Regions from separate parts of the Paenibacillus graminis genome, predicted to be linked through region 3. Evidence: riboswitches for the same ligand, from Rfam matches in the RefSeq annotation. Region 3 holds a riboswitch; each other region holds the start of a gene.
What was found. Region 3 has a riboswitch for cyclic di-AMP ahead of PGRAT_RS00505 (C40 family peptidase). Riboswitches for the same ligand answer to the same signal wherever they lie in the genome.
Positions count from the first base shown of each region.

Region 1: another riboswitch for cyclic di-AMP. It lies ahead of PGRAT_RS16105 (APC family permease); the one in region 3 lies ahead of PGRAT_RS00505 (C40 family peptidase).
Region 2: another riboswitch for cyclic di-AMP. It lies ahead of PGRAT_RS04200 (NfeD family membrane protein); the one in region 3 lies ahead of PGRAT_RS00505 (C40 family peptidase).
Region 4: another riboswitch for cyclic di-AMP. It lies ahead of PGRAT_RS11845 (alpha/beta fold hydrolase); the one in region 3 lies ahead of PGRAT_RS00505 (C40 family peptidase).

Region 1 covers NZ_CP009287.1:3,846,569-3,853,963, reverse strand. The annotation lists gene PGRAT_RS16120 (ATP-binding protein) at 1-1,143, shown strand, start outside; gene PGRAT_RS16115 (DsbA family protein) at 1,237-1,992, shown strand; gene PGRAT_RS16110 (disulfide oxidoreductase) at 1,992-2,423, shown strand; cyclic di-AMP (ydaO/yuaA leader) riboswitch at 2,652-2,809, shown strand; gene PGRAT_RS16105 (APC family permease) at 2,936-4,753, shown strand; gene PGRAT_RS16100 (ABC transporter substrate-binding protein) at 4,967-6,004, shown strand; gene PGRAT_RS16095 (FecCD family ABC transporter permease) at 6,220-7,278, shown strand; gene PGRAT_RS16090 (FecCD family ABC transporter permease) at 7,275-7,395, shown strand, end outside.
Region 2 covers NZ_CP009287.1:983,934-991,328, forward strand. The annotation lists gene PGRAT_RS04180 (sensor histidine kinase) at 1-505, shown strand, start outside; gene PGRAT_RS04185 (ABC transporter ATP-binding protein) at 631-1,542, shown strand; gene PGRAT_RS04190 (ABC transporter permease) at 1,539-2,246, shown strand; gene PGRAT_RS04195 (ABC transporter permease) at 2,264-3,004, shown strand; cyclic di-AMP (ydaO/yuaA leader) riboswitch at 3,203-3,390, shown strand; gene PGRAT_RS04200 (NfeD family membrane protein) at 3,558-4,094, shown strand; gene PGRAT_RS04205 (flotillin family protein) at 4,117-5,538, shown strand; gene PGRAT_RS04210 (ABC-2 transporter permease) at 5,745-6,401, opposite strand; gene PGRAT_RS04215 (ABC transporter ATP-binding protein) at 6,401-7,261, opposite strand; gene PGRAT_RS04220 (GntR family transcriptional regulator) at 7,264-7,395, opposite strand, start outside.
Region 3 covers NZ_CP009287.1:102,629-110,023, forward strand. The annotation lists gene PGRAT_RS00490 (4a-hydroxytetrahydrobiopterin dehydratase) at 1-120, shown strand, start outside; gene PGRAT_RS00495 (c-type cytochrome) at 250-606, opposite strand; gene PGRAT_RS00500 (GNAT family N-acetyltransferase) at 702-1,187, opposite strand; gene PGRAT_RS00505 (C40 family peptidase) at 1,452-1,943, opposite strand; cyclic di-AMP (ydaO/yuaA leader) riboswitch at 1,949-2,091, opposite strand; gene PGRAT_RS00510 (C40 family peptidase) at 2,477-2,905, opposite strand; cyclic di-AMP (ydaO/yuaA leader) riboswitch at 2,963-3,100, opposite strand; gene PGRAT_RS00515 (hypothetical protein) at 3,317-4,147, opposite strand; gene PGRAT_RS00520 (M1 family metallopeptidase) at 4,159-6,171, opposite strand; gene PGRAT_RS00525 (YwhD family protein) at 6,276-6,782, shown strand; gene PGRAT_RS00530 (AbrB/MazE/SpoVT family DNA-binding domain-containing protein) at 6,908-7,381, opposite strand.
Region 4 covers NZ_CP009287.1:2,917,550-2,924,944, reverse strand. The annotation lists gene PGRAT_RS11865 (L-fucose isomerase) at 1-867, opposite strand, end outside; gene PGRAT_RS11860 (DeoR/GlpR family DNA-binding transcription regulator) at 1,091-1,861, shown strand; gene PGRAT_RS11855 (MarR family winged helix-turn-helix transcriptional regulator) at 1,973-2,437, shown strand; gene PGRAT_RS11850 (LTA synthase family protein) at 2,507-4,375, opposite strand; gene PGRAT_RS11845 (alpha/beta fold hydrolase) at 4,640-5,455, opposite strand; cyclic di-AMP (ydaO/yuaA leader) riboswitch at 5,463-5,623, opposite strand; gene mnhG (monovalent cation/H(+) antiporter subunit G) at 5,634-6,017, opposite strand; gene PGRAT_RS11835 (Na(+)/H(+) antiporter subunit F1) at 6,001-6,294, opposite strand; gene PGRAT_RS11830 (Na+/H+ antiporter subunit E) at 6,291-6,770, opposite strand; gene PGRAT_RS11825 (Na+/H+ antiporter subunit D) at 6,777-7,395, opposite strand, start outside.

The sequences.
Region 1 (7,395 bases), 3.4 Mb from region 3:
TTATTCGAGTTCAGCCCTGATATGGTAGTGTGTATCGACCCTGTGCGCAAAAAGGTGATCAGCGCCAATCCCTCACTCCGGCAGACAACAGGTTACGGACAAGAGGAACTGAGTGACTACAAAAATGTGTTGTTCAGCACCGGGGATGAACTGGCCCTCAAAGCAGCCGTTAAACGCGCTGCGCGGGGACAGTCCGGAAAGCTGGAATTGACCGTCAAAACCAAAAGCGGGGCCAGGCTGATATGCAGTACGACCGTTTTTCCGCTGGTTAACGACAAAGAAACTTACGTGTACATTATCGCTGAAGACATTACGGCTCTGGCTGAACAACAGCAGGAGCTTCTGATCGCCAAAAATGCGGCCGAAAGCGCTGCGCGGATGAAAAGTGAATTCCTGGCTACAATGAGTCATGAAATCCGGACACCGCTTAATGGCATTATTGGCATCAACCAACTGCTCGCGGAGGAAATCACGGCACCCGGGCATCAGGAATTGTTGAAGCTGCAAAATACGAGCAGTCTTGCATTGCTGAATGTGATGAACGATGTGCTCGATATTTCCCGTCTTGAAGCCGAGAACATGCTGCTGGTAAAATCGCCGTTCAAGCTTCCTGCATTGCTGCGGGAATGCATAAATCTGTTCACGGTTGCGGCGAGCCACAAAGGGCTTGCATTGACCCTTGAGATCGCCCCGTCCATTCCTGAACAATTAATCGGGGACAGTGCGCGGATCCGCCAGATTCTGGTGAATCTGATTGGCAATGCAGTTAAGTTTACTCATGAGGGAGGCATAACAGTTGCTCTTGAAACCTACAGCAAAGAGGGGGCTTCCCTGGGACTGCTGTTCAGAGTCAGTGACACAGGAATCGGGATTGCACCGGACAAGTTGAAGCTGTTGTTTCAGCCCTTCTCGCAGGTGGATGCTTCGCATAACCGCAAGTACCAGGGAACTGGCTTAGGGCTGGCGATCTGCAAAAAGCTTGTTGAGCTTATGGATGGAAGCATCTGGACGGAAAAGGCAAGGGACGGGGGGACGGACTTCTTTTTTAAGATCCCGCTGCAGCTTATGGACACCTTCCCGGCGGTAGGAAATTCCAATGAACAGGGAATCCGGGAGAAGCGGGAGAAGTCGGAAGCGGGTTGAACGAAGGTTTGCCAAGCGGAGAGTTTTAATTATATAATTTTAAAGAATATGATTCCTCACAACAGTCCCTCCAGGACAGAAAGGAACTCTCTTTTGGGCAAATCTAAAACAAACAATGTCATGGTTTCCGGGCTAAGTAAAGCTGAGAAACGCAGGGCTGAGCTGGAGCAGCAGAAACAGAAAACGAGAATTCTAATTATTAGTACGGTCGCAATTGTGGTGATAATTTTTGTCGGACTTTTCATGTTGGCATCGAGGGATTCCTCTTCATCGGCAGATTCAGGCAAAGCGGTTGATTTCAATTACAGTGAGTTCCCAAGACTGGGGAAAGAGGATGCCCCTGTCAAAATCGTCGAGTTCGGTGATTTCAAATGCCCGGCCTGCGCCCAGTTTACAGGTGTAATCAAGCCGCAGATTGTGCAGGAGTATGTGAATCAGGATAAAGCAGCTTTCTACTTTGTAAATATGGCTTTTATCGGCCCGGATTCCGAAACAGCTTCGCTGGCGGCATTATCAGTCTATCATCAGAACAATGAGGCTTTCTGGACTTACTACGATGCGCTTTACGCCAATCAGGGGGATGAGAATGCAGAGTGGGCCACGGAGGACTTCCTGGTGAGTCTTGCGGAGAAGGAAAAGCTGCCTGTCGATCTGGATCTTTTACGCAAAGATATCCAGGAACGAACTTATGAAAGTGAGCTGCAAAGTGATATCAGCACCGCCAAGGATACCGGTGTAACCTCTACACCTAGTGTATTCATTAATGGACACAAAGTGGATGAGCCTTTCAATATGGAAGCTATTAAAGCTCAGATTAAGTCCGCTTCCGAAGCTGTGAGCGCCGAGTGATGAAGGCCACTACATTCTGCAGACGCCACTGTCTCTATTTGGCCTGGTTTGTGTCTGTTATCGCAGTAGCGGGAAGTTTGTATCTAAGTGAGGTATTAAAGTACGAGCCCTGCAAGTTATGCTGGTTCCAGCGGATTTTTATGTACCCGCAGCTTATCCTGCTGGGCATTGCGACCTACCGGAATGACAAAAAGATCATTCCCTATGTGCTGCCCCTAAGTCTCATTGGCGGGTGCATTTCTATCTATCATTATGCAGAGCAGAAGATACCGGCGCTCAGCAAGGTGCTTCCCTGCACAATTGGCGTACCCTGCAACAAGGACTATCTGAATTATTTCGGGTTTATTACGATCCCTTTGTTAGCCTTAATTGCCTTTGCGCTAATCGCAATTTTGCTCTGGATCGGGCGTAAAGAGGATAACGTAGAATAAAGAATATCGCAGCAGGATTAAGAGGTTCAATTAATCCTGAAATTTCTGACACAATTAGCGATCAAAACCTTGAAAAAACACGTGATAAAGGGATAATCGCAGAGAATGAAAGATCGCGAGTTCCCTCATCGTTGTTTTGCGTAATTTGGATGTTTTTTCATTCTTTTTTCATTTTTTTCACCGCTTTACGGAAGGCTCATTGTAGACTATCATTAGACCTTGTGAGAAGTTGAATATGCGCTGAATTTTCCGTATGGAAAAACGGGGGAACCAACATTGGCCTAAGGCCAAAGGGGTGAATCGGGGCGGTCCGCAAGGGCTGCAACCGTAGGGCTACCACAGCCCGAATCCGCCAGCTAACCTCGTAAGCAATGGTGGGATAATGACGATGCGTAAGCATGCGGATCATTTCCGTATGCTTATTTTTGTGCCTGCATTTATGAAAATCCACCAATGAAAACAGCGCACGGTATTACCGTTTCAACCTAACAAAGAGAGGAACTGTTACTACAATGGTAAGCAAGGTAAAACGACTATTGATCGGGCGTCCGATGAAGTCGAACGAACTCGATCATGAAAAGTTATCCAAGGTGAAAGCACTGGCTGTCCTGTCTTCTGATGCGCTCTCGTCTGTAGCCTACGGAACGGAACAAATCCTGATTGTGCTGGTGGCTGCAGGCTTCACGGCTATCTGGTACTCATTGCCAATCGCACTAGCCGTATTGGGCCTGCTGGCTATACTGATTTTATCCTACCGTCAGACCATCTTTGCTTATCCGCAGGGCGGTGGCGCGTATATCGTAGCCAAAAGCAATCTGGGTGTTCCAACCGGACTCCTCGCCGGAGGATCTTTGCTGGTGGATTATATTTTGACCGTTGCGGTCAGTGCATCGGCGGGCACGGATGCGATCACCTCCGCTTTTCCAAGTCTTCATAATCATAGCGTACTTATCGCTGTTACTGTGATTCTGCTCTTGACCATCGTCAATCTGCGGGGGGTAACAGAATCTGCATCATTCATCGCGATTCCCGTGTATCTGTTCGTGGTATCGATCTTCGTATTGATCATTGCGGGGGTATTCAAATATGCAACCGGCGGAGCACATGCAAATGTTCCTGAAATCGGGGCGGCTGTGTCGAATGTCAGTTTGTTTTTGCTGCTTAAGGCCTTCAGCTCGGGCTGTTCGGCTCTGACCGGGGTAGAGGCTGTCTCGAACGCCATTCCGAACTTCAAGGCGCCTGCGGAGAAAAATGCCGCCAAAACCCTGATGATGATGGGGCTTATCCTGGGAATTATGTTTACGGGAATCACGCTGCTGGCTTACTGGTATGGAATTACGCCTGATGAAAAAGCTACGGTGGTCTCGCAAATTGCCGAATCTACGTTTGGGCGCGGCGGTTTGTACTTTTTCATACAAGGGATCACAGCTGTCATTTTGTTCCTGGCTGCGAATACAGCCTACTCGGCGTTCCCGCTGCTGGCGTTTATGTTTGCCAAAGACAAATATTTGCCTCATGCATTTATGGTCCGCGGTGACCGCTTGGGCTTCTCGAACGGCATTATCTTTTTGGGCGTATTGTCAGCTCTGCTGGTCGCGGCCTTTCACGGAAATACGGAAAGTTTGATTCCATTGTATGCGGTGGGTGTTTTCATTCCGTTTACGCTGTCCCAACTAGGGATGATGGTGCATTGGTACAAAACCAGACCTAAAGGATGGCAGAATAAATTTGCCGTGAACACGGTGGGGATGCTTACGACTCTGACCATTACCTTAATCTTCATTATCACCAAATTCTCCAGCGTCTGGATGGCCTTTATCTTCCTGCCGATTGTAATGTTCGTGTTCCACAGGATTCACCACCATTACCTGAATACTGCGGATCAGCTGCGGATTTGTCCGGCAACGGATAAACCCTGCATCAAGGGAAGCACAGTGGTCGTACCTGTCGCCGGTGTAACACGCGCAGTGCTGCATTCGATCAGCTATGCCAAGTCCTTAACGGATAATGTGGTGGCTGTGTATGTAGGCTTTGATGAAGAAGAGATCAACAAAATGGAGCAGAAATGGGAGGAATGGAATCCGGGCGTGCGCCTGATTGTTCTCCGTTCCCGCTATCGCAGTATTCTCCGTCCGCTGGTCAAATTCATAGATACAGTAGAGTGGAAGACTGCTTCAACCGACCATATTACTGTACTCATCCCTCAGTTTATCACCAAGCATTGGTGGCAGGCGGTTCTGCACAATCAGACCAGCTTGTTCATCCGTTCTTATCTAATGAATCAAAAAGATATCGTCGTTGCAACCGTCCCTTATCATTTGCATAAATAGACAGGGTAGCTGCCACCATTAAGACTGTTTCCGGATTCCGGGAGCAGTCTTTTTACATATATAAATGAGTTCATTTGTCAAAACGTGCAAATATGCAAAATTTAAATATTTATGTTGACATAGAGAATGAGAATCAATATCATTTAATGGGATAAGGCGATGGCAACCAGACTTTTGACCATTTCAGATTATACATATATAGGAGGGGTATTCATGTTTTCGGTTAACCTAAAAAGCGCAGGCCGTATGAAGCTGGTCTCAACGGGATTGTTGGCTGCAATGCTTGTATTGTCGGCCTGCGGCAATAATAGCAGTACCAATTCAACAGGGGGAGCGGCCAATGCGCCCGCAGCTTCAACGGATGCTGCTACAGCACCAGCTTCAGAAACTCCTTCCGCAACAGCCGCGCCAGCCGCAGAGAAAACGGTAACCGATGCCATGGGGCATGAGGTAACCGTTCCGGCTAATCCTCAGCGTGTGCTTGCTTCGTATCTTGAAGATTATCTGGTGGCGCTTGGGGTAACTCCGGTTGCACAATGGTCGGTGCCCAACGGGATTCAGGACTATCTGGCAGCTGAATTGAAGGATGTGCCAACGATCAGCTATGATCTTCCACTGGAGGCAGTAACAGGCTTTGCACCGGATTTTCATATTGTTCAATCGGAATCCAGCGTGGAGAATGGCCTCTATGACCAGTTGAACAAGATCGCACCTACGTATGTGCTGGGCGACGAGATCAGCAAAGACTGGCGCAAGTCTCTGCTTAAAATTGGTGAACTGCTGAACAAGAGCGCCGAAGCTGAGCAGGTGATAGCCGCTTATGATCAAAAAGCTGCCGCTGCCAAAACCAAAATCTCCGCTGTAATTGGAGATGATTCTGTAGCGATCCTGTGGCTTGTTCAAAAGAACTTCTATATTGTAGACGAAACACGCAGCAGCGGCGCGGTAGTCTACGGTGACCTCGGCCTGAAGCTACCTAATCTTGTTACAGAGATTCCTGCGGCTTCCAGAGCCACCTGGAATCCGATTTCTCTTGAGAAACTGGCAGAGCTCACTGCAGATCATATCTTCCTGGTTAACAGCGACAAAACCGAAGGTTCAGAAATTCTGAACGGTCCAATCTGGAAAGGCATTCCTGCCGTTAAGGCTGGAAATGTGCATCAATTTGCCTCCAACCACAGCTGGCTGTACAGCGGAGCGATCGCCAACTCCAAAACCATAGACGATGTATTGAGCAGTCTGGTGAAATAAAAATCCGTAAACGCTCGTTGACATGCTTCCTTCGAAGCGTATTGAAGGTGCAGGCCGTTGTATCCACGGATACGCGATTCTGCACCTTTTTTAAAAAATGTAAGAGAATCTGCTTGGAAATTGAACGCTTGTGCATCATCAGAAGATTTGCGATAATGAGAATGATATTTGTTATCATTTAGATTTCAGTAATTATCCTGGTAAGGGGACGACTTATGGTCACATCCACACACGCAAACTCCCGTGCTCATCCGGAAGGGGAGAAGCAGCTGAAATCCCGCCCTGTTGCAGCTGCAGTTATTCTGGTGGCAGGTCTTGGGGCTATCCTTATGGGTCTGGCGCTTTCCGTCTCGGTTGGTGCGGCGGATATCAAGCTGGCCTCTGTATGGGAGGCGGTATTCCGCTTTAATCCCCAGCTGCCGCAGCATCAGGTGATCCGGGAACTCAGGATTCCCCGGGCATTGGCGGGGGCAGTGGTCGGTGCCTGTTTTGCAGTAGCCGGTGCAATTATGCAGGGAATGACACGCAATCCGCTGGCAGATTCGGGATTGCTTGGACTTAATGCTGGAGCAAGTGTGGGATTGGCATTGGCTTTTGCCTTTGCGCCCTCGTTGTCCTTCATGTATATCATGCTCTATTGTTTCCTCGGTGCCGCAGCAGCGTCAATTCTGGTCTTCGGAATTGGTTCGTTGTCGCATAGCGGACTAACCCCGCTGCGGTTGACACTCGCCGGAGCTGCCGTGAGCGCATTGCTGCTTGCCATCAGTCAGGGCATTGCGATTTTGTTCCATCTCTCGCAGGATATTGCTTTTTGGATGGCGGGAGGAATCGGGGGGACAAGCTGGACACAGCTGGGGGTCATGTTTCCTTGGGTTGCTGGAGCTCTTGTAGGGTCAATGATGATTTCGCGTTCCATCACCCTGCTCAGTCTGGGTAAGGACGTGGCGGCAGGCCTCGGGCAGAGAACCCGGCTGGTCCAGACCACCGGTATACTTATCGTAGTAGTGCTCGCTGGAGCAGCGGTATCCGCAGTGGGGCCCATCGCTTTTGTCGGATTGATTATCCCTCATATCACACGATTTCTCGTCGGGGTCGATTACCGCTGGATTATTCCCTGCTCAGCCGTGCTTGGAAGCGTCCTGATTGTCTTTGCGGATATTGCCGCCAGATTGATCAATGCGCCTTATGAGACACCTTTGGGCGCTTTGATTGCGGTAATCGGGGTACCGTTCTTCATTTACTTGGCCAGCAAGCGCAAGGGGGGACTGATATGAGCCGTATCCAGCAGTCTTCCGTACAGAAAAAGCGCCGACCCCGTGACGCCGCCATATTATCTCTGCTGGCCGTTCTAATAGTATTTGTGTTCATTATCAGTATGAACACCGGACTCA
Region 2 (7,395 bases), 880 kb from region 3:
GATTGAAGATATGAATGCTTCCTACCAGTTGGACGGCAGCGGGGTTCTGCTCTCGCGGGAGACAACGGAGATGGCAGGATTTATCAGGCAGATCGTTACCGATGTCGCTGATCATCCGCTGGCTGCACAGCATACCTTTGCCTTCCATACCGCCGGGGAGAAATGCCTGGATATCGACCAGCGCATGATCCGGCGGGCACTGCACAATTTGCTGTGGAATGCAGTGGTTCACAATCCCGGTGGGTGCCATATTGAAACTGAAGTATACTGGGATCAGCACGGACTGACGGTTGAGATCCGCGATAATGGGACGGGAATCAATGCGGAGACGCTGGAGCGGCTGAACGCTGCTGAAGACAATGTGCTGTCGGCGCGGACCAGATTGGCGGGCTCCGGTCTGGGCATGGTGCTGTCAAAAGATTTTGTAACACGGCATGGCGGCACAATGACGGTACATAGCAAACCGCAGCAAGGAACACGCATCACTCTTTTTTTTCTGTTTTAAAAGCAGGCCGGACCCAGCTTTGGGGTGCTGGCCTGTTTTTTTACTTGTTTTTTACTTTTCTTTACCCCGCTGCTACTTCCAGCGGCTATGATAGTCTCCATACTACAGATATGAGGTGACAGGAGATGCCGCAACTTATAGTGGAGACCAAAGGGCTGACCCGCCGCTTCGGCGAACAGGTGCCGGTGAATGAAGTGAACCTGGAGGTTCCCGAGGGGAAAATCTACGGTTTTCTGGGGCCGAACGGTGCAGGAAAGACAACAACGATCAAAATGCTGCTGGGCTTGCTCCGCGCGGATGCCGGGACGATCCGCATGTTTGGACAAGAGATGCCGGAGAGAAGCCTGGACATTTTGCGCAAGGTAGGCTCACTGGTAGAGAATCCATCCTATTACGGTCATCTGACCGGGTACAAAAATTTAAAAATACTGAGCACCCTGCTGAAGCTGCCTGACCGGCGCATCGGTGAGGTATTGGAAATTGTACGGCTGACGTCAAGCGCGAACCGCAAGGTAAGCGGATATTCCCTTGGCATGAAGCAGCGGCTCGGCATAGCAGCAGCCTTGCTGCGGGGGCCGCAGCTACTGATTCTGGATGAGCCGACCAACGGCCTGGACCCCGCGGGCATCCAGGAAATACGGCATCTGCTGCTGTCCCTGGCCCATGATCAGGGAATGACGATCCTGCTGTCCAGCCATCTGCTGAGCGAGGTGGATACGATTGCAGATGAGATCGGGATTATCAGCAGCGGTAGGCTCGTCTATCAGGGGGCTTTGGAATTGCTGGAGCGGCGGAGGGGCAAAGTGCTGGAATTTGCCGTGGAGCGCCCGCAGGAAGCACTTCGCACGTTATTGCTGCAAGGATTCGCCGTGGAGCGGAAAGGCAATGTGCTGTCAGTTTCGGCAGAGAAGGTCAGTATGCCGCAGGCAGAATTGTTCAAACTGCTGGGCCCTTACGGGATTATGAATGTACGGGAGATCAGCAAATCGCTGGAAGAGCTGTTCATGGAGCTGACCGGAAAAGGAGTCAGCTTATGATGTGGCGGGCCCTGCGGGCCGAAGGCATGCGGCTCAAACCTGCGGCCCGCTGGCTGCCGGTGATCAGCTCCGGGCTGTTCATCGCATTTATGGCGCTGGAATGGTACCTCTATTTCAAAGGCCCGGCAGGGGTATACAGCGTGTTTAATGTGATGTATATGTTTCTAGGGTTCGTAATGCTGCTAAACACCGCGTTATTCGCTGGCATGATTACCGGTTTGGAACACGAATCCAACAGCTGGAAGCAGCTGCTGACCCTGCCTGTATCCCGCGCTGTTTTTTATTGGGCCAAGGCCTTGTGGGTTCTGATCCTGCTCTTATGTACCGTCTTACTGATTATTGCCGGCCTGTCCCTGCTCTGGATCTGCTACACATCCGAACCGCTGCCGTTCCAGTTCCTAATCAAGCAGATCGTGTACAGCTTTCTCGCCTCAACTGCGGTGCTGGGGCTGCAGATGTGGCTGTCTATCCAGTTCCCGAACCAGGCCATTCCGATGTCCATCGGCTTGCTGGGCGCCGTTTCCGGCCTATTCATCGCGCGGGACAGCGGCGCAGCATTGTGGACCTGGCTATGGCCATGGGCCTATCCGACCCTGTCCAGTCCGTTCATGGCACATCCCGGGAGGTGGATTGGCATCAGTGCAGGCCTGGGAACGGTGCTGCTGGCCGCCGGGGCCCTGCATTTCAAAAACAAACAATTTTAATTAACAGAGGTGTGATTATGGAAGATTTGATGAAAGCTGAACGAATGAAGCTGCAGTATCCAGTCCTCTTCATCCTGTTCCTCATCGGTGCGCTGGGAACGGTGATGCTCGGTATCAATAGTTTGAATTCAGAAAATTTCGCCGGTTTTTATGTGCGGGGCTGGAAAACCTTTTATCTGCATATGGCCAGCTTTCACGGCTTGTTTTTATATCCTCTTTATGCCGGGGTGCTGGCTTCTTTTCTCTGCCGTTATGAGCATATTAACGGGGGGTGGAAACAACTGTTTTGTCTGCCTATTCCCCGTTCCCGTGTCTATTATGCCAAATTGGGGACGCTCATGCTGCTGTTAGGTTTAATTCAATTGCTTTTTGCCGGATCATATCTGCTCGCGGGAGAACTGCTTCAATTGGGGAATGACTTGGATTTTACCGGATTAATCATCGGTACGGTTGGAGGGTGGCTGGCCCTGCTGCCGTTTGCGGCGCTGCAGTTATGGGTTTCCATGCGCTTGAAGTCGTTTGTGTCCTCTCTGATTTTATCGGCTTCGATTGTGATCGCCAATATTGTGCTTACCGGGCTTCATGCTTCGGTCGGCGCCTGGTTTCCTTCCACAACGGCCTACTACGCGATGTATCCAAGGGGGACCGCATTGTCGCCCCGGCTGGATGTGATCCCGTTCATTCTCATTGTGGCCGCAACCTCTGCTGCTTACATCTGGGCGGGCCGCCGGTCGCTTATGCGTGGAGCCCAGCTGTAGAGAAGTGTTGAGAAACCCCGCTGCTTTCGAGAAACGGAGCAAAAAAGAGCAAATCACCGGCCGCTTAAGAGCGAAACCAAAGAATGCGCCTTCATTCGTGAAGTGGAGGCATTTTTGGCTTCTTTTGTCATCCGCAACGTTTTACATTAAACGGCTACAGGCGTAAGATTCAAATCAACAACCGAAAGAAATATAACTGTTCTCAAATGGCTGAATTCCAGTAATGGGAACGGGGGAACCAATGGTGAATGCGGCTTTTGCTCAGATAGCTTCCGCTCACCTGGGGTGAATCCTTGCAGCGTGCTGATAAGCCGCTTCTTACAAGGTAGGGCAATCTCGCTGCCCGAATCCGTCAGCTAACCCCGTAAGCCTCGAAGAGAGAGGATGAGCGCCATGATCGATTGACCGACCACGGAGAGCCCTGCCGCTCCTGTGGTCTTTTTGCTGTGCCTGCAGTAAGGAAAGGCGGTATCTATAAGGAAGCTAAAATCTTATAACAACGAAAATTAGAGTGTTGGATGTGATCTGAAATGCTTAAAAAGGGGGGGGTAATATCGTTACGGTATTTATCGTGTGCTTCTGGGTTGGACTATTGCTCCTCCTCAGCGGCGGATTTCATGGGCATGGCCTGGCGGGTCATCTGCATATGGGAGGCGGCGATGCTGGTGGTCCGGGCTTTGTGCCCATACTCCCTCTGATGGTGTTTGTCACGGTCTGGGGGGGCACCGGTTATGTGCTTACCCGGTTCAGCGGAATGAATAGGCTTGCAGTGGTGCTGATTGGCACCGTGGTTGCTTTGCTGGTCGGCTGTCTGATGTATGCAGTGCTGGCCCGGGTGATGACCCGGTATGACAACAGCATGAATGAATTGGATTATGAGCAGGCGGGGCAACTTGGGTACATCAGCATTGCTGCAGCGGATGGCGCAGTTGGAGAAATGAAATATGTGCTGCATGGAACGATGCGCTCCATTGGAGTGCGGGCCGAAACCGGCCAGCAGCTTGTGAGGGGCGACAGGGTGATTATTCTGAAGGTGGATAAAGGAATAGCGTCTGTAACCCTCTTCGAGAGGGAAAGTGGACAATTATAAATAACGGGGAGTGTCGAACCGGATGGTTATGCTCTATTTAATTGCAGGAATTGTTGTTGTTATTCTGCTGGCTTTGTTCAGTATCGTGAACGCTTATAAAAAAGTTCCGCCCAATCAGGCAATGATTGTGTACGGCCTCGGCGGAAAAAGAGTGGTTCAGGGCGGCGGGACGTTCGTCATTCCCGGCTTCCAGAACAATAAGACCATCTCCATGATGCTGATGAGCTTCGATGTGATCCCGGCGCAGGCGATGTTCTCCCAGCAGGGCATCAAGCTCAACCTGGAAGCGGTAGCCCAGATTAAGATTAAAAGCGATCCTACCGCTATTCTGACTGCCAGTGAGCAGTTTATCGACCGGCCGGAAGAAGACCGCGAGACAATTATCCTGCATTCGGTGGAAGGGCATTTGCGCGGCTTGATCGGACAATTAACGGTAGAATCCATTCTGAAGACCCCTGACGAAATCAACAGCAAGATGCGGGAGACCTGCTCGGAAGACCTGGACAAGATGGGGCTGGAGGTAGTCAGCTTCACCATTAAGAAAATTACGGATGACAAAGGGTATATCGACAACATGGGGGTTCCGGAAATTGAGCGCATCCGCCGCGATGCCAGCATCGCTAAGGCGGAGGCGGAACGCGACATTCAGATCAAGCAGGCCGAAGCGGAGAAGGAGTCCTCCATCGCCAAAGCCAATGCGCATCAGGCCACCATTGAAGCGGGAACCGCCGCCCGCGCCAAGGAATCTCAGTTCGAGAAGGAATTGAACATTAAGCAGGCGGACTTTAAGCTGGAGACAGAAGTGAAGAAAGCACAGGCGGATCTTGCATACGAATTGCAGCAGAACAAAATCAAACAGTCGCTGGTTACCGAGCAGGTCAAGATCACGCAGATGGAAGCAGAGGCTAACCGGACTGTCCGGGAAATCGAAGTAGAGCTGAGACAGAAGGAGCTGGAGGCAACGGTGATTAAGCCTGCCCAGGCGGAGAACCAGGCTACCATTATGAGAGCGGAAGCAGCCAAGCAGCGGCAAATTCTTGAGGCGGAAGCAGAGGCGGCCACGACGACCAAGCGGGGGCTGGCCACAGCGGAAGCCGAGCTGGCGAAGGGGAGAGCCAACGCGGAAATTGTTCAATTGGCCGGAGCGGCGGAAGCGGGAGCGCTGGAGAAGAAAGCCGAGGCATACAAACAGTTCACGCAGGCTGCGCTTACCGTGGAATTCCTGAAAGTCCTGCCTGAATTGGCCGAGAAAATCGCTGCTCCGCTGGCCAAGGTCGATAAGATTACAGTGATTTCCCAGGATGGAGCTTCATCCGGCGTGAACAAAATTACCAGCGATATCGCCAAAATCATGGCCCAGGTTCCTGAATTGACCCAGACGCTTACCGGTATGAACGTGACTGAGGCGCTCAGCGGGCTGCTCGGGCGGGATAAAGAGCAGTAATCTGCAGCTTCGTAAGGTGTTAATTGTCACCGATAACATTAAGGAATAGGAAAAATAGATTGAAGGTTTTAAAACAGTTAAGAAGCTCAAGTATGCGGACATACTGCCGATACTTGGGCTTTTTGTTATTGTTCAGGAAATTATGTTTTCTTTCGCCTGTGAATAAAATTCGCATAAAGTTGGGGATAAAGACGTGATGCTGCGGATTAGTATAAAAGTTCTTTCTTTGAGAAGATCGCATAGCTGATTTTGTACATCATCAAGTTCCATGCCAGCGCTATCACCGGGGAACAGCACAGCAGGATAAATTTAAGCTGATCTGTGAAAGAAACACCAAAGAAGATAAGAATCTCATATACACCAAAGCAAATTACAGCGGGTATTATAAAGGAAACAAGTGATAATGTACGAGCCTTTTCTGTACCGAACTTAAATAAGAGAGGGATAGACATACTGCCTAAGATTTCCGCAATCACTAAACCAGCCATAGCCACAACCGGCAGGGTGAGGACGTCGCTCATGTTGCTGTAATCAACTTTACGGACGATGATGCCGCCAATGAAACCAATCACTAGACCGATGACAACACCGGTAATCGAGAAAATCAGCAGAACGATAAACTTGCTAGCCACTAAGTCTTTTTTGGTAACCGGGGTAACCATAGCATATTTCATCCACTTGGAGTTGTCATCAAAGCTGAACGTAGTCATAACCATCATGCTGCATAGAATCCCACTCGCGATAATATAGGCTTCCGGTCCACTGAAAGGGACAAAGATGAAGGCAAAAACCAGCAGCATAAAAAACATGGATTTTGCGTTGTGTCCAATGTTATATAAATCTTTTAAAATCAAGCTTTTCATTACACCTGCTCCCCCTTTACATAGAGAAGAAGAATATCGTCAATAGAAGCGTCGTCCACTACTGCCGTCTTATGCTTGCGGCGCGCTTGTTCCTTATCGGCAACCAGCACATCCCACTGATAGTCGCACTTCCGGTAGGCAAGGACCTCCGATTTGTCAATCTGTTCAAACAGCGCTGCCCCACAACGAATAATACCGTAGTTGTAACGCAGTTCGTCCTTTGCCTTACAGAACAGAACCTTTCCCCCGTGAATAAAGGTGATGTAATCAGCCACTTTCTCCAAATCCGTTGTGATGTGGGAAGACATCAGGATGGAGTGGTTTTCGTCCTGTACAAAATCCAGAAAAACATCCAACATATCGTCACGCATGATAGGATCAAGGCCGCTAGTCGCTTCGTCCAGGATCAGGAGCTTTGGCTTATGGGAGAGTGCCACAGCAATACAAAGCTTCATCTTCATGCCTTTGGAAAATGTTTTGATCTCCTTGTCGGGAGAGAGCTGGAACTTTTTTAAATAACTGTGGTATAAGGCTTCGTCCCATTGTTTATAGGCAGCCGCTGAAATTTTGCCGACCTTGGCCGGTGTGAGGGTTTCATAGAAGTTGATACCGTCAAACACAACGCCGATGTCCTCTTTGATTTGCTTGGGATTAGAGGACAGATCCTGGCCCCAAAATGTGACGGTACCTTCATCCTTTCGGATGAGTTCAAGAATGGCGTTAATGGTGGTGCTTTTGCCGGCACCGTTCTCACCAATCAGCCCCATGATCGTGCCTCTCGGAATAGAAAAGGACACCTGATCCAGCTTGAAATCAGGATATTGTTTGGTTAGGTTCTCAACCTGCAAAATAGATTCCATAGTTATTCCTCCTCTTGGTAAAACATAGTCAAAAGCTCAATCAGCTTGCTGAGTGGTATACCGCTGGTACGTGCAATATCTGCAGCCTCCTGCAAATGTCCTTCTGCTTTTCGCTGTTGTTCTTCTTGGAAAAA
Region 3 (7,395 bases):
ATTACAGTTGATTATAAAACGGTCTTCCTTCGCCTGTCTGCGGCAGAGGAGGAGGGGCTTACCGCACTTGATATCCGGCAGGCTCATGAATTTAACGAAGCCTTTGAGAAGAACCGTTAACCAGCCCCGATCGAACTGGTCCGAATGAGAGTTCATCATAACCCTTATATAAAAAAATGCCCTGCCTAGGATTAACATCATCCTTGCAAGGGCATTTTGTGCTCTTTCTTCTGTGAAGCGTAAGTAAAGCTACTTTTTCTCTGCGAGCCACATGGCTACATTAGCGATCTCCTCCGGGGCCAGCTTATCCTTGAAGGATGGCATTTGTCCGCGGCCTTTAGTCACAATGGTGAAGATCTCCCCGACATCATGCTTGCCGCCTTCCTGCTGCAGGCTGGGTCCTACACCACCCTGGAGCTGATCCCCATGGCAGGTAATGCAATTAGCCTTCACTATGGCCTCCGCACCCGCAGCATCCAGCTGTACTTCCGGCATGGTTGGCTTGTTCTCCTCAGCGACTTCGGCTTTGCCCGGCAAAGTAAACATTAAGACTACCGCAAAGGCACAGGCGGCAAAAAATAAACCGCTCATGATCCATTTCTGCATCTGCATCCGTCCCCTCCATGTAAGCTGCTTTCTACATTATACAAGAAGGTAAAGCGTTATCATAGCTTTTGTAACAAATAATTGACTGATTTGTGCTATTTATCATAGACCATACAGTAAAAAGGCTTGTCACCTGTTGGGGTCCGGCGTTCATAAGTATCAGTAATGGTAAATCCGCTTTTTTGATAAGCGCGAATGGCCCGTTGGTTCCACGTCAGCACCTCCAGATCAATTTCACGGTCGGGATAACGTTCCAGAGCCTCCTTGACGACAGCATTCATGAACAGATGCCCCATGCCATGTCCGCACAGATCCGGCCGCATGCCGATTCCAAGCCGGACTACACCTTCCATGGGGAAGAGCTGCGCGAAGCCGCAGAGCATGCCTTGACCGTTCACCACTGAGACATATTGCTCACTTCGAAGCCGGGGATCACCGAACTCAATGCCCAAAGCCTGCATCTGCTCCCAGGACATCCAGCCGTAAATGTTATACGGTGGCTTATAGACCCATTGGCATATTTCGGCAGCGTGGATAACATCCATAGGAACAGTGTAAAAGGTTGCGGGGGAACTAATCATCAGGTATCGGCCTCCCATCCAAAGTGAAACGTTATATCTTTAATTATATACATAACCTCCTTTTGGGACGCAAAAACTTTAAGAGAAGGTGAAGCCCTTGATCGCAGAATATTATTTTGGAAAATAGCGAAAATTAGGGGTTTTTGTGTTTGGCAAATAATGAGCAGGGTAAATATTTCTTGTAGGCAAAAGGCAAAAAAAAGCCCCCCTCCAGAATTTCGGCAAAAATCCTGGAGAAGAGCCTTTGGGAATTACAAATGCTGTTTATTGTACATCATCGTTGTCTTGGGAATCGGAAGCTACATTCTGATAAGCATCTGTGCTCATAATTCGTTTGGCGCCAACGTAGCGGTTGACGTAGTAGCTGTCATTCAAGGAGCTGACGGTTACACCACGTTTAGAAGATGCATGTGCGAATTTGCCTTCACCGACATAAATACCGACATGGGATACGCCATTGCCGCTTGTATTAAAGAATACGAGATCGCCCGGTCTGATGTTGTCACGCGATATTGCAGTTCCCATTTGGTACTGGGACCCGGACTGGTGAGGAAGGTTGATTCCGATCTTGTCAAAAACATACATCGTAAATCCGGAGCAATCAAACCCGTTAGTCGATATTCCGCCTGATACGTATTTCGTTCCGATAGCTTTGTCGATAACCTGATCCATTTTGGAGTCTGCGAAAGCGCTTCCTGCTCCTATGGTAAGGATAATGGAAAAACTCAGTAATGCTGCGGCCAGCTTCTTCTTCAAAAGTAAATACCCCTTCCAATTGCCTACGAGGTTAGCTTAAGGGTTCGGTTGAAGGTCCCCTATGACCCCTCTGTGAATAGGAGGTCAATTCACCCAAAATCGGTTCCCCCGTTTCCCTAATTATTAGGGAACTCGGCACAACTGTTGATTAGGATTAGCTTGCTGATCAATACATGACAAAATGTTTGTAAATTAAGTTTGAATAATTACAAAAATGTTACTATCAACTCACTGCGATAATTGTAACAAAGACAGAAGCTCTTGGCAATCATTTAAAGCATATTAATGCATATTTTTTCCGTTTGACGAGACAAAAATCTATTCTAAAGGCTCATTTTACGCGCTGCGTAAGCTTTATGGCAGAGTTTTTTGGAATATTTAGCAAAAAGGTGTTTCAAAGAACTCCGAAACGTGTAAAAGGGAGAATAAGGAAAAGAAAAACCCCGGAAATGATTACGGCAATAATCAGCTCCGGGTCCGTATAAGTTACATTTAGTTGTTAGAGGTAGCAATAATGAGGGGAATAACGTTTATCAATCGTAGGCAACAGCCTGATACGCTGTAGTGCTCATCACTCGTTTGGCGCCAACGTAGCGGTTGGCCCAGTAGGCTTGGCTCAGTGAAGTTATGGTCACGCCGCGTGAACTGGAGGATTGTGCGAATTTGCCATTGCCGACATAAATTCCAACATGGGAAACTCCCGATCCAAAAGTGTTAAAGAAGACGAGGTCGCCTGAACGCAAGTTGTTGCGGGATACAGAGGTTCCAACACTGAATTGAGCTTTGGAAGTGCGCGGCAGGGTAAGTCCGACATTTTTGAATACGTACCTGGTGAATCCGGAGCAGTCAAAACCGCTGGTGCTGGTGCCCCCGAATTTATAGGTGGTTCCGATTGTTTTTGCGATAACGGTGTCCATCTTGGAATCGGCGAAAGCGCTTCCGGCTCCCAATGTAAATACCATCACTAATCCAAGTGCTGCTGCGGTGCATTTCTTCTTGAAATTCTGACTTTTCAAATGATGTACTCCTTCCAAGGCCTGCGAGGTTAGCTTAAGGATTCGGTAGAAGGTCCCCTATGACCCCTCTAAAGCGAGATCAATTCACCCAAGATATGGTTCCCCCGCTTCCCGGTGCAGGGAATTTGGCGTTTTATGCACCAGAAGAGCGTGTGTTGACAAGTTTTAATGCTTAAGTTAAGTATGGTTGACAAGCTGTAACTTAAAGATTACAAATTTGTTACTAGTAGTACAGGCATCATTGTACCAGAGGATTTACAGTTTTGCAAATACTCTTCATCACTTTGTAACTCAAAAAAGAGTCCCGCTCCCAAAAAGGAGTAGCGACTCTTTTATTATGCCGGTTAAGCGGCACTATTATTGTGGAAATGTTTTACTGCCCCAGAGGTGGTACTGTGCGGCGATTCCCCACATTTTAAACAATGTAGTGGGAAGCGGGGAGAACTGGCGGAGCAGAAATGCCGGAAGTCCAGGACAGAGCAGCGCAGTTGCTCCGCAAACAAGCATCATCACCAGCCCGCATGCCCCCAGCACTAGGGACAGTCCTACAGATGGGACAATGACCTTCAGGCATACCATCAAGGATGGGAGTATTCCTGTTCCGGCCGTATAACCGAACTGCATGTAAAGCAACAGCTTTCGAATGAAGAATAGATACACAAGCCAAGCCAGAATATAAGGGGCCAGCTTCAGCAGCTGTCTATAGTCCAGAATCCCGCTTAGCAGCAGGTTGTACATTTTGGGAAGAAGCCAGTATAAAGGCAGGACCGCCAGCACCCATTCTATGAGACTGAACAGCATCACTGGAAGCCCGTACAGCCTCATGCCCGGAAAAAAGAACATACCACGCTCCCCTTTGCGCTCCTGATGCAGCTCATGGAGCAGCCCTGCGCGGATAAATGGGGAGAGCAGCAGCCTTGCTGCGCTCAGTGCCAGAAGCATCCAGAGCCAATGCTGAACCGCCGGGTCGTTACCCAGAGCGAATTGCCCCTCCACATAGTACAGCAGCCTGCCCATTCCGCTGCCTCCCGCATGCTGATCCGGGTAGCGCAGCAGCACGGGAACCACGGCGCTTTTGACAAACTTGTACATGATATAGCCCCAGAAAAGCCGGTAGATAAATAACAGGATCAAGATATAAAATTGCTCTTTCATGCTGCGCCAGCCGCGGCTTATCGATCTTTTCACAATCCTTCACCTCACCAGACAAGAGTTCCGAGCAGATTTTCAATCAGGTTGGTCATGCTGAGCGTCCAGCGTGAGAGCGTATCAGGTTCCAGTTCGGCGACTCTGAAATTGTTCAGATGTTTGCTCTCCAGCAGGACGGAGTGCTCCGGATCAATCTCTGCCGATAGGAGCGGCGCTTTGTAGGACAGCTGAAATGTCGTTTGCTTGTTTTCCCCATTCCAATATCTTTGAACGGTATATCCGTCCGCGAAGGTAAACTTTACCGGCACATCCCCGTACTGGCTGCCTCTATTGCTTACTGTAACTGAGGATTCATATCGGAGGCCTTCTTTGTCCGTTCCTGCTTTGCGGATAGTATTTGTAATATGATTTATAGCAAAATCAGGAGCGCCGCCACTGTATACATAATGTTCGAAATACGTTTGCCATGATTTTTTAGTCACCTTTTCCACCGTCCTTTGGAAATCTTGAGTTGACGGGTGACGGAAACGGTATTTGCGGGCATAAGCGGCCAAGATGGCATCCATCGTTTTGGTTCCGACCTGACGTTCAATGTCTTTCAGCACCAGCTTACCCCTAATGTAGATGTTGCGGGTATAGGCATCATCTCCGGTGTATTTCCAGGTCTCCAGGGTAAGCGGCTGCGCGGAGGGCACCAGACTGGCCTGAAGGGGGAGGTTGGACGCCACCCCATATTCCTGCTCCATTAGCCGGTCTTCCGCGTAGGAGGTGAAGCTCTCATCGAGCCAGGCCTCTTCAAATTCATTGCTGGCCACCATTCCATAAAAAAACTGATGCCCGATTTCATGGATAATGGTCCGCTCCAGCTGGGTTCCGGGCATATTTTCGGCTGCGCCGAAGGCGGTTATAAGTGTGGGGTACTCCATCCCGCCTGCGCCGCTTCCCTCCTTGGGAGGGACTACGATAGAAAGTGTGGAGTACGGATAAGGACCATACCATTTGCTGAATGTGTTCAGGGCAGCTTTGGCAGCCTGGAAATACCGTTCCTGCAAGTCCTTATGCAGCGGGTCCAAGTAGAGCTTGATCCTTACCCCGGGCACCTCGGGCGACGAGAAGGCCTCCTCTGCAACCACAAAGTCGGGGGAGGCAGCCCAGGCGAAGTCATGGACATCATCGGCATAGAATTTGTAGATTTTCTGGCCCTGCTTCAATTTGGCGGTCTTAACCGGAAAGCCGGTTGCGGCCACAGTGTAATTGGGGGGCACAGAAAGAGTAACATTATAGATCCCGAAATCGCTGTAGAATTCGGAGGTGCCGTGGTACTGATGCAGATTCCAGCCTTCCTGCTTCACACCCCGGGTGCCTGCAGGCTCATAGACACTAATTTTGGGGAACCATTGTCCAGCCATTACAAAATTACCTGAGACTCCCATACGGGCGAATATTTTAGGCATTTTGACTTCAAACTTCAGCTTGAGTGTGACACTTTCTCCGCCACTTACCGGCTGCGGAAGATGCACCTTAACCAGTGTTTTGTCATTCACGTTGCCATCGTCGGGCTGAACATACTGCAGCCGCTGCATGAGCGAGACGCCGTCACTGGTCCGCAAATCCGTCAGGGTCATGCTCCCGTAGCCATTCGCAGGCATAGTATCGCCGCGCAGCTTTCCCCCGGATTCTTTCATGAAGGTGGTATCTCCGGAGGCAAAGGCATTCGGATACAGGTGGAAGTAGAGGTCTTGTACCGGTTTTTGGCCGGGGTGGGTCCAGGTGACCGCTTCTGAAGCCATCAGCGACCCAGTTGAGGGGAGCAGCTGCGCGTCAAGGTGATATTCGGTCACCCGCTGGCTTAGGGCCTCTGATACGGGGAGCGGCCTGCTCTCAGGGAGAACGGGCTGAGGTGCTTTGATCTGTGCGGCTGCGGGGGACTTGGCCTCTTTGGGAGCAGCCGCAGTCTGAACGGCCGGGTTATGCCCTGAAAGAGCCCAGATTCCACCTCCCAAAAGCGTGAGAGTGGCCAGGGTCGCAAAGATGAGGGTGTACCTTAATGACAATGGCTTCATACTGTGATTCCTCCCGTGACAAGCATCTACGGGATGTATATGTTTGCATTCGCCGCATTATTAGCTAAAATTAAATTATTAGTGAAAGGGAAGGATGTGCACTTGTGGATAACAACCAACCAGAGGGAAAAAAACCGATGGCTCTGAATATCGTGAATGCCAAAAGCAAGCATAAGGGGTTCGGCGCAGGCTCCATCGATTTGAACAATGTATCGCCGGTCATTATTGACGGCGGTGAAGCCGTTATCGATATCGGTGCCATGCATGCCAAGAGTAAAGTGGAGAAGGGCATTAAATTCAGTCCGAACCGTGAAGATGTCCCGGCCGGAAGACAGGTGTGGGTGGTATGGGTAGCTGTGGACCGTACGCCTGAAGGCCAGTCCTATGGCGGAATCACAGCCTGCGAGATGTGGATTGACACCGAAGCCCGCAGAGGCTGGAAGATTCTTGCCGATCACGTGAACAAGCTCGATTCTGCCCTGAAGCGGAGAGTAATTCTGGAGGGGCTTGGTGCAGCGGACAAAGCTGCACTGAGGTCATTGCTGATTGCCCATAATGCGGAGTGGTGGGACGCTTCCGCCGCTGAACTCAAAGCTGCGCTGTCGGATTAAGTGATAACCCGCCATCGTATGGCATAAGACTACTGACTCTGCACTGCAAAAACAGCCAAACTCCCCTTTCAGGAGAGCTTGGCTGTTTGTATGGTGTATGAAACTGCAGATTGCGGGTGTACAGTTTATGATCTGCTGAGCAGGTTAAGTTTGCGCTTGAGCTGGCTTACCCGGGCCTGACTAATGCCAAGAACCTCGGCAAGCTCCTTCTGGTTAGCATAGGGGTGATCCTCTATGGCTTTCTCCAAGCGTTTACTCATTTCTTCTGTTTTGCTTCGCCGCCCTCCACGGCCGGGTTCGGGATTGACTTCAGCGGGACTTTGCAGCTGAACGGTCTCATCGGCCGTCCGTTCTGGATTGCCAAGCTCTTTCAGACAGCTGTTGCAAATGAACTGATCCTTATAGTAGCTGACATGATCAAGGCTTCTGCAGAACGTGCATTCAGTTGAGGTGTACTTTCTGAGTACGATGATTTCATCATTCAAAATGAAAAACTCGATAGGATCCCCAATGTCAATATTTCGTGTCATGCGGATTTCTACGGGAACCACAATTCTGCCAAGACTGTCTAAACTCCGGATCATGCCTGTATCCTTCATCCCATGTCCCTCAT
Region 4 (7,395 bases), 2.8 Mb from region 3:
TTGAGCTTCTTCCTCAAAGCCAAGCTCAGCCAGCACCGGATTGCCAATCATCAGGTCGCGGCCGATAAGCGCCATCTTAACGCAGGTTTCCAATTGAACTGCCTTCTCTTCGCTGCTGACCTGCAGATGTGCCGGGTTATTGTCAGGTCCAATCTGGCAGTTCTCCTTTGTCCATTGAAGTGCACGGGCAAATTCCTCCTGATCGTAAATCCCTTCCTCGAAACGGCGGACGAACTCGGACATATCGATATATTCATTGCGCATGCCCAGGTATTCCTGAAAGAACTGGTCATTCACAATCGAACCGGCAATCCCCATAGAAACCGAACCCATGGACAAATAGGAGTTCCCCTTCATTAAGGCAACGGCAAGTGCCGATTTGGCAAACCTCAGCAGCTTGGCCTGCACATCAGCCGGGATCTCCTCGCTGCCTGAATCCTGCACATCCTCCCCATAGATCCCAAAAGCCGGAATGCCCTTCTGGGCGTACGCCGACAAGACAGCGGCAAGATAAACCGCTCCGGGACGTTCCGTACCATTGAAACCCCATACCGCATGCGGGATGCCGGCATCCATATCCATCGTTTCCGAACCATAACACCAGCAGGGTGTCACGGTAATGGATACGCCTACATTGGCACCTGAGAATTTGGCCTGTGCAGCCGAAGCTTCCTTCACACCGCCGATTGTAGAATCAGCAATCACACATTCTACAGGTGAACCATCAGGGTATCGCAGATTTTCCTGCAGAAAAGCAGCGACCCGCTCTGCCATGCCCATGGTCTGGACTTCCAGTGATTCGCGCACACCGCGGCGTCTCCCGTCAATCGTCGGGCGGATGCCGATTTTGGGATAATGAGTTGTCATGCCTTATAACCTCCTCAGAATGATAAGAACAATATTAAGCGCTTGCATCTCCTCCTATCATAAATCATAATCATGGAATGTCAACATAAAACCACATTTTATTGTGTATTTATGTGGTATTCAAAATGTCAATGTGGATTTTTCTGTGGATTTTCCTTTTATTTATACTTCGGTTTATAGTAAAATAGATAAAAAAGATTAACGATGCCAGGAGGCCGTCTTAGTGAGAGCGTTCGAACGCCGTGAACTCATTATCAATAAACTGTACCGCAACAAAAAAGTCCATGTCGCTGATCTGGCCCAGGATTTCGAGGTTTCCGAAGAAACGATCCGCAGAGATCTGGAGAAGCTGGACAAAGAAGGCATTGCCAAAAAAAGCTATGGCGGGGCCATCCTGAATGTCCACACCAACGAGGACCCTTCCTACTCCCACAGACATGCGGTGAATATCGAAGCCAAGCGGGCCATTGCGGCCAATGTCCTGGATCTGATCAATGACGGCGACAGCCTGATGACAGATACCAGTTCTACCGCCTTTGAGGCGCTGAAGAAAATTACCGAAGCCAAAAAAAACCTGACGATCATTACCAATTCACTGGTCGTCCTCTCCGAGTTTCAGCATTCCGGGCATAAGCTGATTTCCACCGGCGGTGTGCTGGGAGCGGAGACCAACTCGTTTGTCGGGCCGAGCGCTTCCCATACCATTCAGCGGTATAACGTGGATGCGGCGCTGTTCAGCTGCAAAGCCCTCTCGATGACGGGGGGACTAAGCGATTCCAACGAAGCCGAAAGCGAGCTTAAGATTCTTATGCGGCAGCAGGCGAGCAAAGCCGTCCTGCTGGCCGACTATTCCAAGTTTGACCGGATTGCTTTTGTCAAGCTGTTTGGTTTTGAAGAAATTGATTATATCGTTACCGACGAGAAGCCTTCGGACGAATGGATTTCATTTCTGAGCAAATATCAGATATCGCTTCTTCACAATCCCGCAGAGTAACCGGGGCCACAGCGAAGAGAGCTGGAAATGTTAAGGGATCGGTTTCCTTTCCTTTATTTTATTTCATCACATGCCCTATAATTAAAGGAAACAAGTCCATGAGGTGTACAGATGAACGAAGACAGATATGACAAAATCGACGAGCTGATGGAAGCATTCCAGCAATTCTCCAAGATCAACTGGCAAAAGAATAATCCATCGATGCTAAAGCCCAGTGAAATACGCGTGCTGGTCACGATCCGGTTAGGAACCGAGAAATCCGGGAAGCCGGTGCTTACCATCTCCGACATCAGCAAAATGCACAAGGTCACCTCCCCCACCATCACCCAAATGGTGAACAGCCTGCTGGCACAGGGCTATGTGGTCCGCACCAGCGATGCCCAGGATAAGCGGGTCAGCGGGATTGCTCTGACAGACAAAGGCGTACGTTTGGCCGATGCTGCTGTTGCCAGAATCCGCGATACGTTCAAGGGGATGATCGACTATCTCGGCGGGGAGCGCAGCAGAGCGCTGATTGAGCTGTTGAACGGGGTCTATCACTATTTTGAAGAAATCAACGGGCAGCTGGAGGACTGAGGAACCTTATTTTCTGCACAAAAAAAACAGCAAGCACGGGGGGCAAGCCCCATACTTACTGTTTGCGGATTACTGCTGGTCCGGCCGGTCCGGCAATTGCAGCAGATAGCTGTTCGACATGTTCAGCAGCCGCTCCGCAGCTTCGAACTGCGCTTCTGTAGAGCCGCCCTGGATAACTGAATTATCGTTTAGACTGTAGTTGCTCCCATCCTCGTAATCATTCCCCGTCAAATAAATGCTCGTATTATTCACGAAAGAACCTGTGGGCAGGAAATGTCTGAACGGGATCAGGTTCGATGCCGAGTTGAGCAGATCCTCACCGAAATGCAGCTGATTCTGCAGCGGCACGCCCAGCAGATTGGATACTGTCGGCAGAATATCAATCTGTCCGCCCGTCCGGTCCACTACCGCAGGCAGTACGCCGCTTGGCGAGTGGACGATAAACGGAATATTGAACATATCCGTATACCCATACTCATGTCCGAGCATCTCTTGCAGCAGAGCCTTCTCATCCTCACCCAGGGTGTACATCGGCACGCCTTGGTGATCTCCGTAAAACACAATCAGGCTGTCATCCCACAGTCCGCTGGCCTTCAGCTCCTCCAGAAACTGCCCCATCGCATAGTCGGCATAATTCTGGGCCTGAATATAGTCCCCCAGCAGCGTACCTTCAAAGCGCTCCGGCAGCTTCATCTTGAACTTCTCCTCGGGGATGCGGAACGGATGATGGGCGCTCATGGAAATGACCATCGCATAGAACGGCTGATCCTTGGCATCAAGTGCAGCCAGCTCCGGTACCGTTTTGGCGAACAGCACCTCATCCGAAGAACCGAATGCAATATGATCATCATCGCCATAAAAGCTCTGGTCATAATACTTGTCAAAACCTACCGCCTGGTATAAGGCCTTGCGGTTCCAGAATTCCACACTGTTGGTATGGAAGGTAGCTGTATAATACCCGTTCGCACTCAGCAGCTTCGGCAGGCTGGGCACGGATTTTTTCATATAGGGTGATGACGTTGCCGGTTCGTTCTTGGGCACATAAAAAGAGGAGTTCACCACGAACTCGGCATCCGAGGTCGTCCCCTGGCCGGCATTGGTGTAGAAATTGTTGAAATACGTATTGCTGTGCGCCAGCTTGTTAATATTCGGTGTAATCTCCTGCCCGTCAATAGTCAGTCCGATCAGGAAGTTCTGGAACGATTCCATCTGCACGATAATCAGGTTTTTACCCTTGTCGGCCCCGGTGTACTTCAGCTGTTGCGGGGGTTGAACCCCTTTAACCGTATCCACGGCCTGCTGGGTAATCTCTTTGCTGTCGATAAGCTCTTCCTTCTCTGTGCTGTCTGCGAACAGCGTGTAGACTTCATAGTTCAGAATCCCCATGCTCTCCGCCTTTTTGATCTCATTCATGCTCGCATGGTTAGGCCAGATATTGAAGAAGCACAGCGCGAGCGAAACGGCAGCCACGGTAAGCAGCACAGGGCGGCTGATGCGGTATGCGCCTCTCTCCTTCCATTTGGCAATATATTTGGGACGGAACATAAAGAACAGGAAGAAGACGATATCCACAAAAATAAACAGATAATACGGTGTAATCAGGGAATAGGTGCTCTCTCCGACCTTAGTGACCTTATCCGCTTGCTGCAATGCATGATAGGTCGCAATTACGCCATAATATTTGTAATACATCAGAACAGAGAAATAAATAATCGTAATGAATAAGTTAGCAATCATATAGTACAGAATCTTCCGTTTGGAAGACAGCCATTCAATCAGGCTGAACACAATGATGAAAAAGGGAATTTCGGTGAAGACCATACTCCAGTTCGGACCGTCGCTGAACACGACAAACCAGGCCACGGCGCTTTTGAGCAGCAGCACGAAGCTGAATAATAGAATCGGCCGGTTTAGAATGCTATTGAATGATTTCTTCATGAAAAAATTCATTTCCTTTCAAAAAAATGGATGGACTGCCCCGCTCGTGTTATCAATACCCCTCCTGCATTAAATCACAAAGTACATAGGTTATCAACCTATTTTTAGAAATAAAAAACACACTGCTTATTATATATGCGCAGCAAAAAAATGTGCACCAAAAAAACTCAATTGGGGCGAATTACTCAGCCATTCAGTGTAGGGCAGCTCTCCACCTGGGAGTACGGCTTGGACAGAGATTAGGAGCTGCCTCATCCACCGCCTTCATAACCCGCTCTCCCGCTGATGAACGGCATGCTGGTCAATCAGGAAATTTAACAGCAGGCGGTTAAAATGCTGCGGCTGGCACAGATGGCTGGGATACATGGCATCATCCAGCACCACCAGCTGCGCCGAAGGCAGCATGGAGGCGTTCTTGCTCGCCTGTGCGAGCCTCCACTCATTCTGGCTTCCCGTTACACACAGCACTGGAACCTGCAGCTTAACCGCATAGGCAAGAATGTCAATCTGGCGCAGGGCAATCCGCTGTTTGATGCCTTCGGTTGGCCGTTTATGCAGCAGCTCATTCCTGAGGATATGATAGGCGGGCAGCCATTTGTTATAGGCGATTCGCAGGGAGCGCAGAAGCAGTTCAGGCGGCAAATAATACGATATCCATGAACATCTCTCGATAATTCCCCATATTCTATTATTTTTCATGGAATCATTGCCGCTTGAGCAGTTGTCCACCAGCACAAGCGCACGCACCAGCTCCGGGTTCTGCACAGCGAATTTCTGGGCGAGCACACCCCCGCCCGAGCTTGCGACAAGAATCACACTCAGCAGCTCCAGACGGCGGAGCAGCTCCTTCAAATCTTCACATTGGGTGTCCAGAATGCGGTGAACCTCGACATCCATTTTTCCGGACAACCCGTTCCCCCGCAGATCCAGAACAATCACTTGAACACGGTCACGGAAATACTCAATTTGCGGCTCAAACAGATGATGCGAAGTCAGGTGATCATGAATAAAAACAACAGGCACCCCTGTACCATAGGTTTCATAGTAGATAGAAGTTCCATTTAATTGAATTTGCGGCAACTCATTCGTCTCCTCTCTTCTACGCTTACGGGGTTAGCTGACGGATTCGGGCCTGAAGAGTAGCCCTACTCGAATGTTCGAGATTCACCCCTTGGGCATGGCAGCTTCGAAAACTGCACACACCGGTGGTTCCCCCGCTTCTTTTACAGAATTCAGCGAAAAAGACATATTCTTTAGTTTACTCTAACTTATGCTGTGTGTCAGTCTGCTTCGTCTCCCTCTTTTTGAGCACCGGCTTCAGATCATCCTGCACACTGCCCTTCCATAAAGGCACACCCGAGCGGTAAGCCGCACGGCCATTCAGATGCCCTGCAACCGGAGAAGTGATGAAGACGAATACTATCCCGAGCAGCAGTTTGATGCTGACTACTTCTATATAGAAGAAAAAAAATAGAAAGGCTCCTGCCAGCACACATAATACACCCAGTGTAGCGCTTTTGGTGGCGGCATGGGAACGTAAATAGACATCAGGGAGCCGGACCAGCCCAAACGCGCCAAGCCCGCACAATAATGCCCCCAGCAATACCAGTATCGCAATTAGCAGCTCACCGATCAAGTTTATCACCTCCAGGCTCGATAACCGCGTCTCTTTCAATGTATCTGGCTAATGCCGCAGTTCCGATAAACGTCAGAATTCCGATCACAAGCACCATATCAATATAATCCTCTGTCCTCTGCTGCATGCCCAGCACCGCGATCACTGCCAGCAGGTGGATGCCGATCGTATCCAGCGCAACAATCCGGTCCGAACGGGTCGGTCCTTGAATCAGCCTGTACAGGCAGGCCAGCATGGCCAGTGCCAGGATCACCAGCGAAATATTAAGCAGTACTGAAATCATAGCCGGGTCACCTCCATGATTGCTTTTTCAAAGGTTCCCTCGATCTGGCGGGAGAGCTGGCCGGCGTCCTCAATATCCATAGCGTGAATATATAGGGTCTGTCCGCTGGCCGACACTTCCAGTGTAAGGGTCCCCGGTGTCAGACAAATGAGGCAGGAGAGCAGAGTGACCTCAAGGTCGGACCGAAGTGCGGTTTCGTAAGCGAAGATGCCCGGGCGGACAGCCAGTCTGGGACTTAAGATTTGCCGGATAACTGCGAAGTTGGACAGGACCAGCTCCCGCAGAAACAGCGCCAGCAGCTTCACTATGGACCACACCCTTTTCAAATATAACGGTTCAGGAAGGAACCTGCGCAGCACCAGCAGAATTGCGCAGCCCAGCAGATAGCCGATTGCAAAGCCTGAGCCTGACCCGTCGCCGATCAGCATCATCCACAGAAACGCAGTCATCAGGTTTAATAAGATTTGAACAGCCATCTTCATCTACTCCTTCAGTACAGCTTCGATATACAGCTTGGGAGAACCAAGCACATCCCCCGCCTGTGAAACATAGGTATTCACCCGCTCTGCTCCAAGGCCCATCAGGATGACCAGAACGAGGAATCCGGCTGCCACTGCCGTCCCGCCTTTCAGCTTAACCTTGGGCGGTTCTGTACCGGGCGCATTGCCCCAGAAGGCGAGCCTGAATACTTTGATCAGCGAGTACAGCACAAGCAGGCTGGAACCCAGCCCGATCAGGGATAAAGTCAGCATTCCTGCATCCAGCCCTCCCCGGATAATCAGCACTTTGCCGGGGAAGCCGCTGAACGGAGGAATACCGGCTAGTGCCAGCGCCAGGGCGAAAAAGCTCCAACCGAGCAGCGGATAACGTTGGATCAGCCCCCCCATCCGCTCAAGCCGGTCCGTACCCGCAGCGGCAATAAGCAACCCGCCGAGAATGAACATAAGGGCCTTGCCCAGCATATCGTGCAGCAGATAAAAAACAGCTCCATCCAGTGCATCCGGTGTTCCTGCGGACAATCCGAAGGCGACAAAACCCACACTGACAATGACGTTGTAGTTCAGGATGCGGGGGATATCGTTATAAGCCACAGCACCCAGT